DNA from 2 places in the Streptomyces sp. NPDC093568 genome. Region 1 is predicted to be linked to the other one. Evidence: riboswitches for the same ligand, from Rfam matches in the RefSeq annotation. Region 1 holds a riboswitch; the other holds the start of a gene.
The links. Region 1 has a riboswitch for cyclic di-AMP ahead of ACIRD7_RS27365 (NlpC/P60 family protein). Riboswitches for the same ligand answer to the same signal wherever they lie in the genome.
Positions count from the first base shown of each region.

Region 2: linked by a shared signal. The riboswitch ahead of ACIRD7_RS28420 (LysM peptidoglycan-binding domain-containing protein) and the one ahead of ACIRD7_RS27365 (NlpC/P60 family protein) in region 1 are both predicted to bind cyclic di-AMP.

Region 1 covers NZ_JBIWJD010000007.1:176,181-181,246, reverse strand. The annotation lists gene ACIRD7_RS27375 (hypothetical protein) at 391-744, shown strand; gene ACIRD7_RS27370 (tellurite resistance/C4-dicarboxylate transporter family protein) at 722-1,765, opposite strand; gene ACIRD7_RS27365 (NlpC/P60 family protein) at 2,132-3,313, opposite strand; cyclic di-AMP (ydaO/yuaA leader) riboswitch at 3,322-3,486, opposite strand; gene pcrA (DNA helicase PcrA) at 3,849-5,066, shown strand, end outside.
Region 2 covers NZ_JBIWJD010000007.1:392,848-397,913, reverse strand. The annotation lists gene fahA (fumarylacetoacetase) at 155-1,375, opposite strand; gene ACIRD7_RS28425 (HAD family hydrolase) at 1,690-2,520, shown strand; gene ACIRD7_RS28420 (LysM peptidoglycan-binding domain-containing protein) at 2,620-3,360, opposite strand; cyclic di-AMP (ydaO/yuaA leader) riboswitch at 3,366-3,551, opposite strand; gene ACIRD7_RS28415 (hypothetical protein) at 4,183-4,359, shown strand; gene ACIRD7_RS28410 (polyprenyl synthetase family protein) at 4,740-5,066, shown strand, end outside.

The DNA of each region.
Region 1 (5,066 bases):
CGGGCGCCTGGGGGGAGCGGACGTACGACCGCCCGGGGCGGGTTACGCGTCCGGCGGCGGCCTGCACAGGGGGAGCGGGCCGCCGCCGGACCTTTCTCGGCGGTGGTGGCCGACTGCCGCCCCTGGCCCGGGCGGCGGTGGGGAGCCGGTCACCTGGTGGAGGACGCTAAACCTCGCTGTGTCGGGTCGGTGACGCGTTGTGCGGAAGTGCCGGGAGCGGACCGTCGGTGACCGTAAGTGAGCGTGATCCCGGGATGAGGGCGTCGGGTTCACGCTGGGTGCTGACCGATGTGGCGATTCGGGGTTGCGGTGGGGTGGCGGAGTGCTATGGCGCGCATATATGCGGGGCGGTGTGGGGTGGGTATTTCGTGGTTATTAGGCTCCGGCCCCATGGACGTACTCATCCATCTGTTCGTCGGACTGCACATCGTCGGTATCGCCGCGCTGCTCGGTGGGTTTCTCACGCAGATGAAGGCGATGGGGCAGGGCACCGCCCGGTTCGTTCCCGCGATGCTGCACGGCGCGCTGACCATGCTGGTCACCGGGGTGATCCTCGTCGGCCTCAATCAGGCGGACGACCAGTCCGTCAACAACATCAAGATCGGCGTGAAGCTGGCGCTGCTGATCGTGATCCTCGGGCTTGTGTATGTGAAGCGGGACGAGGAGAAGGTGGAGAAGGGGCTGTTCGGGGTGGTCGGGCTGCTGACCACGGCGAACATCTTCATCGCCGTGTTGTGGACGTGACGTCCGGCTCGGGGGGTTCGGGGGGCGTGGAGTTCTCGGGGGGCGCGAGGGTGCTCGGGGCGGCGTAGGCCCGTACCGCGCCCGCCGTGACGGCCAGCCATGCCGCCACCGCGATCCACAGGAGTACCTCGCCGAGGGTCTCCAGCCAGGGGACGTCCTCGACGGCGGCGACGGAGAGGGTCGCCGCCGCGGTCATTCCCATCGGGAAGACGGTGGCCCACCGGCATACGTCGTAGCGCGTGCGTGGCCAGGCGAACTCGGCTAGCAGCAGGACGGCGTACCAGACGAGGTCGAGTGCGAGCACGGCCAGGGTCACCGTGCGCAGGACGCCTTCGTCGTCGTCGTTCCAGAGGTACAGGCCGGGGCTGTCGGCGGCGAGGAGTTTCGAGCCGGCGAGCGCGGAGATGGCGAGGGCGCCGCCCGCCACCCAGTGGTCGCCGGCGCCGTGGGCGAGCTGGCGCAGGTCGAAGCGGGGCATGGCTAGGACGTAGAGGGCGAGGCCCATCCAGAACAGGGCCAGGGCGGTGTGGGCGAGCCATGCCGTTTTCTCGGCCGCGGCGAGGGTCGCGCCGAGGACTGCCAGGCCCTGGGTGGCGACGCAGCTCAGGAAGACCGCGCCGGGCATGTGGCGGCGCCAGTGGCGGGCGACCGTGATGAGGAGGCCTGGCCAGAGGAGGGCGGCCAGGGCCAGGAGGGCCTCGGCGAGGGTTTCCCAGCCGAGGGCGGTGAAGCCGGTGCCGAGGACTGTGGTCGCGGCGACGGCGGTCAGGGCGGCTGGGGTGGCCGCGTCCTTGAGCCACCTCGGGCGGTCCAGGACGAGCCGGGCGATGAAGTCGCCGGCCAGGGCCAGCCAGGCCGCGGAGGCGAGGGCCAGGGCGATGCGGGAGAGGGTTTCGTAGCCCGTCTGGTGCAGGGCCACCGAGATGATGCCGGTCGCCATGACGGCGGCGCCGGCTGCGGGGGGTCGCTGCGACCACCAGGTGTGGAGGGGGGAGGGAGGAGGGGTGGTGCTGGCGGGCATGGGGCGATGCTATGGAGCGGGGTGGGGGTTGGGAGTGGGGCGCGCGGGGCAGGGGGTGCGCCTTGATGCCTGCGGCGCATGGGCGGGCTCGGTGGGGGTGCCTCTAGCGCCTGCGGGGCGGGGGTGGGTCGGGGCCGTGGGGGGGGGGGGGGGGGGGGGGCCCGCCGGGGGGGGGGGGGGGGGGGGGGGGGGGGGCCGGGGCGGGGGGGTGTCCGTCCTCGGACCGGCGGTTGGGGTTGGGGCGGTTGTGCTGTTTCTTGACGCCGGCCACTGCGGGCGGACACCCCCCGGCACGTCCCCTTCCCGCCGTACGCGGGTGCGGCGCCGTTGGGGTGCCCTCTCGACGTCGTGTGTGTGCGTGGTCGGTCAGGCGGGGCGGACCACGCTGTGGATCGACGACTCGCCGTCGTAGTAGATCGACTCCTCGCGGACGTACGCGCCCGGCTTCGGGGCGTGGATCATCATGCCGTTGCCGATGTAGATGCCCACGTGGGTGATGTCGTCGTAGAAGAAGACCAGGTCGCCGGGCTGGGCATTGGCGAGGGAGACTGTGGTGCCGGCGTTGACCTGGTCGTAGGTGACGCGCGGGATGTCCACGCCGGCGGCCTTCCAGGCGGCCTGGGTGAGGCCGGAGCAGTCGTAGGAGTCCGGGCCGGTGGCGCCCCAGACGTACGGCTTGCCGATCTGGGAGCGGGCGAAGGCCAGGGCCTTCTCGGCCTTGGTGGCGTAGGAGCTGTCCGAGGAGGAGTCTGAGGTGCCCGAGTCGGACGGGGTCTCGGCGCTCTCCTGCTGCTGGGCGGCTGCGGCGGCTGCGGCGGCTTCCTCGCGCTGGCGCTCGGCCTCCGCCTGCTGCCGGGCCAGTTCGGCCGCCTTGCGCGCGGCCTCCTCCTGCTTGCGCCTCTCGATCTCGGCGAGGCGGGCCTTCTCCTCCGCCGTCAGCTTCGAGAGAAGTTCGCGTGCGGCGGAGAGCTTCTGCTGGACGGTGGTCTTGGCGCTCTGGAGGTCGTTCTGCGAGTCGGTGAGCGTCTGAAGGCTCTCGGTGGCCTCCTGGCGCTTCTTCATCGTCGCGGACTGCTCGGTGAAGTACTCGTCGACCGATTCCTTCTGACGGTCCGTCATGCGGCCCATCAGCTGGGACTGGTCGAAGTAGTCCTGCGGGGTGTCCGCGAGCAGGAAGGTCGCCGTGTCGGGGGCCGCCGCGCCGGTGCGGTACTGGGCGGCGGCGTTGCGGCCGAGTTCCTCGCGGGCCTCGTTGAGCTTCTGGGTGCGCTGGGCGACGTCGTCGAGGAGGGTGTCGACGCGCTTGCGCTGCTTCGCGGTCTTCTCCTTGGCCGCGTTGTACTTCTCGGTCGCCGTCTCCGCCTGGCGGTAGAGGTCGTCGACCTTCTTCTCGACCTCTTCGAGGCTGGGCTTGTCGTCCGTCGACGGGCTGGCGTTGGCCGTCTGGGACAGCAGGGCCACGGATGTGAGGGCGGCCGTGGCGAGGGCAGGGGTGCGTATGCCTGCTACGCGCGTACCGGCGGGACGCGACTTGCGGTGCGACGCCAAGGGAGGCGACTCCTTCCATGCTCCGCCTACCGAGTTAGCTGTCGGGTTCGGGCGGGTGGTTCGGAAGGGTTGCCCTACGGCCGTCCCGGGAAGGGAAGTCGGGCCGATTCACCCCAAGTTCGGTGGGTCCCCGGCTCCGGTCGTCGTGACGCCGGACTCGGCGGAGGCCGCGCGGCCCGGCGTCGTTCGCCGGTGGGGGTCGTACGGCCTGCCCGGCACGGTAGCCAACTCGTGTGGCGTCTGTGAAGGTTGATGTTCGATATGCCCGATACATTTTCGTGACCTTGGAGTCAGTTAGCGTCGGGGGTGGTTGTTTGGGGTGATTGTGGGACGGTCTGTGTGGATCTCCGGGGGGTTGCGGGTTCTGTCTTGTTTGTTGGGTGATGTGACAGGCCTGACCTGGTGGTCGCGGCGCGTAAAGGCCTGGTCGCGGGGGGTGAGGGCGGGTGGCGTGGAAGATCGTTGGGATTCGGAATGGGTGATGTTTCCGGGGCGGCGGCGGGCTGTCAGTGGGGCGGCCTAGACTCGGAGAGCGATGAGCAGCCTCTTTGACGACAGCTTCCTGGCGGACCTCCAGGCCCCTCGGGCCCATGAGGAAGAGCACCCGCCGCCGCCCGAGGACGATCACGCTCCGGAACCGGTTCCGGACGATCTGTTCGGGGGGAAGTTCGACGTGCCGCCGGACCGGGACGGCCACTACCGCGACGGTGCCCCGCGGCCGGTCATCGACGCCGCCGCGCTGCTGGAAGGGCTGAACGACAACCAGCGCGCCGCCGTCGTCCACTCCGGCACCCCGCTGCTCATCGTGGCCGGGGCGGGCTCCGGCAAGACGCGTGTGCTCACCCACCGCATCGCCCACCTGCTGGCCGAGCGGCAGGTGCATCCGGGGCAGATCCTCGCGATCACCTTCACCAACAAGGCCGCGGGCGAGATGAAGGAGCGCGTCGAGCAGCTCGTCGGCCCGCGTGCGAACGCGATGTGGGTGATGACCTTCCACAGCGCTTGCGTGCGCATTTTGAGGAGGGAGAGCAAGAAGCTCGGGTTCACGTCTTCCTTCTCGATCTACGACGCCGCTGACAGCAAGCGGTTGATGGCGCTCGTGTGCCGGGATCTGGATCTTGATCCCAAGCGGTACCCGCCCAAGTCCTTCAGCGCCAAGATCAGCAACCTGAAGAACGAGCTGATCGACGAGGAGGACTTCGCCGCACAGGCGACGGACGGCTTCGAGAAGACCCTGGCGCAGGCCTACGCCCTGTACCAGTCGCGGTTGCGGGAGGCCAACGCTCTCGACTTCGACGACCTGATCATGACGACGGTCAATCTGCTGCGCGCCTTCCCCGATGTCGCCGAGCACTACCGCCGTCGGTTCCGCCATGTCCTGGTGGACGAGTACCAGGACACCAACCACGCGCAGTACGCGCTTGTGCGCGAGCTCGTCGGGACCAGCGAGCACCCCGTCGACGTGCCGCCCAGTGAGTACGATCTTCTGCCCGCCGAGCTGTGTGTGGTGGGTGACGCCGACCAGTCCATCTATGCGTTCCGGGGCGCCACCATCCGAAACATCCTCCAGTTCGAGGAGGACTACCCGGACGCGACGACGATCCTGCTGGAGCAGAACTACCGCTCCACGCAGACGATCCTGACCGCCGCCAACGCCGTCATCGAGCGCAACGAGTCCCGCCGCCCCAAGAACCTGTGGACCAACGCGGGCGCGGGCGCGCGCATCACCGGCTATGTCGCGGACACCGAGCAC
Region 2 (5,066 bases), 220 kb from region 1:
CACCGCCAGCCAGTATGACGGTGACCTTTGAAGGAGTCAGGGGGAAAGACGCGCCGAATGCGCGCTCCGGGCCGGCATCACACCCGCCCGAGGCCGCGCCCGCGACCGCGAACCACCCGGTAGGAGCCCCGAGTTGGCCCGGACCCCACTGTCGTCACCCCGCCACGATCCGCCCCGTGACGTCACCCAGCCCCACCCGGACCCCACCGGGACCGGGCGCCCAGGCGGTCAGCGTCACGACATCGCCGTCCTCCAGGAACGTCCGCTTGCCGTCGGGGAGTTCGAGCGGGTCCCGGCCGTTCCACGTCAGCTCCAGCAGTGAGCCGCGCTCGCGCTCGGTCGGTCCGCTGACCGTGCCGGAGCCGTACAGGTCGCCGGTGCGCAGCGAGGCGCCGTTCACGGTCATGTGGGCGAGCTGCTGGGCGGCCGTCCAGTACATGGTGGAGAAGGGGGGTTCGGAAATCACGTGGCCGTTGACGGCCACCGAGATACGCAGGTCGTAGCCGCCGGGTTCCGTGTCGGAGCCGGAGTCGTCCAGGTAGGGCAGCAGGGGGTGCGTGCGCTCCGGTGGTGCCACCCGTGCCTCCTCCAGGGCGTCCAGCGGGGTGATCCACGCCGACACCGACGTGGCGAAGGACTTGCCGAGGAAGGGGCCGAGGGGGACGTACTCCCAGGCCTGGATGTCGCGTGCCGACCAGTCGTTGAGGAGGCACAGGCCGAAGACGTGCTCCCGGAAGTCGCCCAGCGCCACCTGTTCGCCCATCCGCGACGGTGTCCCGACCACGAAGCCGACCTCGGCCTCGATGTCGAGGCGGACCGACGGGCCGAAGAGCGGCGCCGGATCGGTGGGCGCCTTGCGCTGGCCCGAGGGCCGTACGACGTCCGTGCCGGAGACCACCACCGTGCCCGAGCGGCCGTGGTAGCCGATGGGCAGGTGCTTCCAGTTGGGGGTCAGCGAGTCCGCGGCGTCGGGGCGGAACATCTGGCCGACGTTCCGGGCGTGGTTCTCGGAGGCGTAGAAGTCGACGTAGTCCGCGACCTCGAAGGGGAGGTGCAGGGTCACCGAGGACAGCGGGTGGAACAGGTCGCGGACGGTCTCCTGGTGCGCGGGCACCGTCACCCACGCCGTCACCGCGCGGCGCACGTCGGACCAGGTGGTGCGGCCGGCCGCGAGCAGCGCGTTCAGGGAGTCCTGGGCGAGCAGCGGGGCGTACGGCGAGCCGAGGGCGTGGGCCGCCTTGCCCGCGTCGAGGACGTGGTCGCCGAGCCGGACGCCGACCCGTCGCGCGGGGTCAGAGCCGGGAAGGGAGAAGACGCCGTACGGAAGGTTGTGTGTGCCGAAGGGGTCGCCCTCGGGGAGATCGAAGGGGGGCATGGGGTGCTGCCTCACTCTCATCCGCTCCGTATGCCATGTGGTCGGGCCACACGTTACGGGTGGGGCGCCCGTCTTGGGCAGTGCCGGCCTCGCGTCGCCGGTGCCGGAGAAACAGCAGGTCGTCACGGCGGGCGGAGGTTCAGGCGCGGCTCAGGCGCGCTCCGGCACCACGTGGGAGTGAAATCGCGACGGGGAAAGGACAGTTGTGGGCGCGGAAGCAGAAGCGGAACCGGAACAGGTGTCAACGCATGTGAACACAGCAGCCGTCCGGTTCAGGTCGAGTCGATGGGGCCTCCTGTCCGTATTCTCTGATCATGGCCCCACCCATCGCATATTCACTCATCGCCACTGACCTGGACGGGACGCTGCTCCGCGGTGACGACACGCTTTCCGACCGGACCGTCGACGCGCTCGCGCGGGTGGCGGCGGCCGGTGCCCAGCACCTCGTCGTGACGGGACGGCCGGCGCCCAGAGTGCGTCCGCTGCTCGACGACTTGGGCAGTACGGGGCTCGCGGTGTGCGGACAGGGCGCGCAGTTGTACGACGCGGGCGCGGACCGTCTGCTGTGGTCCGTCACGCTCGACCGGGAGCTCGCGGAGACAGCGCTCGGCAAGATCGAGGCCGAGGTGGGGCAGGTGTACGCCGCCGTCGACCAGGACGGCGTCGACGGGCTCACGCTCATCGAGCCCGGGTATCTGATGCCGCACCCGACCCTGCCCGCCGTACGCGTCAGGCGCCGCGGAGACCTGTGGTGCGAGCCGATCAGCAAGGTGCTGCTACGCCATCCCAGCCTGTCGGACGACGAGTTGGCGGCGACGGCGCGTGCGGTGGTCGGTTCGCTCGCGACGGTCACCATGTCGGGGCCCGGCACCGTCGAACTCCAGCCATGCGGCATCACCAAGGCGACCGGTCTCGCGCTCGCCGCCGAGCATCTCGGGCTCGGTCCGCGCGAGACGATCGCCTTCGGTGACATGCCCAACGACATCCCGATGTTCGACTGGGCCGCGCGGGGCGTCGCGATGGCCAACGCGCATCCCGAACTCAAGGCGGTCGCCGACGAGATCACCCTGTCGAACGAGGACGACGGCATCGCGGTCGTCCTGGAGAGGCTGTTCGCGGGGAGCTTGGCGCATATCGTCCAGTAGAGGGTGATCTCCAGTAGAGGGTGATCGTCCAGTAGAGGACGATATGCGCCGATGAGTCGCTTACTTCCCCGGGGGCCCGGGAGTCCCGGGGGCGATTCCCTAGTAGGGCCCGTTCACGTTGTCGATCGAGCCGTAGCGCGCGGCCGCGTAGTTGCACGCGGCCACGATGTTCGCGACCGGGTCGTAGGGGTCGTACACCGTGCCCGGCACGTGGTACGCCGCGAACGTGGGGTCGATGACCTGGAGGAGGCCCTTGGACGGGGTGCCCGCCACGGCGTTGGAGTCCCAGTTGTTGATGGCCAGCGGGTTGCCGGACGACTCGCGCATGATGTTGCGGTGAATGCCGTCGTATGAGCCAGGGATTCCGTTTTGCGCCATGATGTCCAGCGCGTTGCGGATCCAGCCGTCCAGGTTGTTCGGGTACGACTTCACCGAGGTCTGGGTGGCCTGGGCGACGGAGGACTTCTTGGCGGGTGCGGACGCCTTGTCGGCCGTCTTGCCCGGCGCTGACGCCTTCTTGGTCGCCCGGACCTTCAGGTCGACGCCCGGGTGGATCAGGCGGGGGTTGTCGCCGATGACCTCGCGGTTGTCCTTGAAGAGCTGCTTCCAGCCGCCCTGGGCGTCGTAGCGGTCCGCGATGCCGTAGAGCGTGTCGCCCTTCTTGGTGGTGTACGTGATCGAGCCGGCCTTGGCCGTGGTGGAGGTCTTGGCGGGCTCCGCGGCACCTGCGGTGGTCGCGCTCAGGAGCGGGAGGGCGAGGGCGACGGTGCCGGTGCCGGCGAGGACGGCACGGTGGGTGAGCGGGTTGGTGCGGGGGCGGCGGTGCTTGCCTCGGGGCATGGCGCTGTTCCTCTCCGGCGCCTGCGAGGTGAGCTGTCGGGTTCGGGCGGGAGATGCCCGGCCGCGCCGTCTCGCGACGGTGCGACTTAACCCCAAGCCGGTGCGCGGGCGCCATCAAGGCGTCCGGTCCGGCGACTTACCTGGGTCCCCCGCTCCTGCCGCGCGTGTGTGAGTTACGTCGGGGATGACTCGGGCGGCGGCAGGATTAGGCGTCCGCCCGACGAGCGGGAACGTATGCGAGAGCACATGCCCGGAACAAGTGCCGTAATCACCTGTCGTGCGGTTGACCATGGTCTGAGGCGTATGGGGCGCTTGATCCTTTGCGGTTGCCAAGCCTCAACTTGCGTTCGGGGCAAGGCGGGGAGGGGTGTGCCCGGCCCAGGGTGCGGGCGGGGGTGAGTGACCCAATTCACTGGTGATCACAGAAGTGGCAAATCGGGCAATGGCTCCAACTCGCCTTTAACCGGCTGTCCGTGGAGTCCGTTTTTCCCGCGTCCGACGGAAAAGGGCCTCTTCGCCCTCCGGGTGGAGCGCGCCGCCGGGGTCGTGAAATGCCCCTTTTTGCAACTCATTGCCGTGTGCGGCCCGGAAGGGGCCGGTGAGCTCCCGGCCTCAACACGCGGGTCTGCTCGCCCACTTCCGCGCCGGGCTGCCCGGCCGCCGGGTCGGCGACCCCCGTGAGGACGGAACCTCCCATGCGGTGCACGTCGTTGTCATGACGATCGAGCGGCGCGCGCGGGTCGTGATGTGTCGTCTCGCAGGGGGAGGACATACGGATGTGCATGAGCGGGATCCCCGGCCGGTCGGCGGACCGGACGCATCGTGCGCCGCGGCCGGCGCGCCGCGGCCTTCGCGGCCTTCGCGGGCTTCGCGGCGAGCCCGGCGGGCCCGGCGTCCACCGCGGTCGTGCCGGCCATCGGTTTCGGTGGCCCCGTGCCCGCGCTGATCGACCCGGGGCTCCCTGGGGTCGTGGTGGCGGCAGGCACCGCCATGGCGTAGTGGCCGCGAACGATCAGGGCCCCGCCCTCCGGCGCGCGGCCCCGGCCGTGGGAGGCGGGGTCTGTGGGCCTTGTCGGCATGCCCAGGCCCCTGCGGGCGGCCGCGTCCGCGAGGGCCGGGACGCGGATGGCCTGCATGTTCTCGGATCCGATGGCGGCGTCGGTTCGGGATACAGGCCGCTACTTCCCTATAAGTCGATGGATATCCGGCCTTATCACGTGATCAAAAAAATACCGGCCGTGATCCGATACCGCCCGTGGTGGACGGGTGGGCGGCATCGGTGATCGAAACCTGACCGGATACGCTGACTTGAGTGATGGCAGCGACCTATCGACAAACCGTGTAACCGCCAGTAGACACCAGCAGACAGGAGACCCCTCGTGACCGTCGTCGGGCCGTTCGGGCTGAGCGTGCGGGACCAGGCTCTGGAAGCCGATGTCCAGGCCGGATTGGCGGCTGTCGAGGAGGGATTGCTCGAAGCCACCAAGAGTGAGGTCCCCTTCATCACCGAGGCCGCCCAGCACCTGGTGCGGGCCGGTGGGAAGCGGTTCCGGCCGCTGCTCGTGATGCTCGCCGCCCAGTTCGGGGATCCGTACGCGCCGGGGGTCGTCCCGTCGGCCGTCGTGGTCGAGCTCACCCATCTGGCGACGCTCTACCACGACGACGTGATGGACGAGGCGGCGGTACGGCGCGGGGTCGACAGCGCG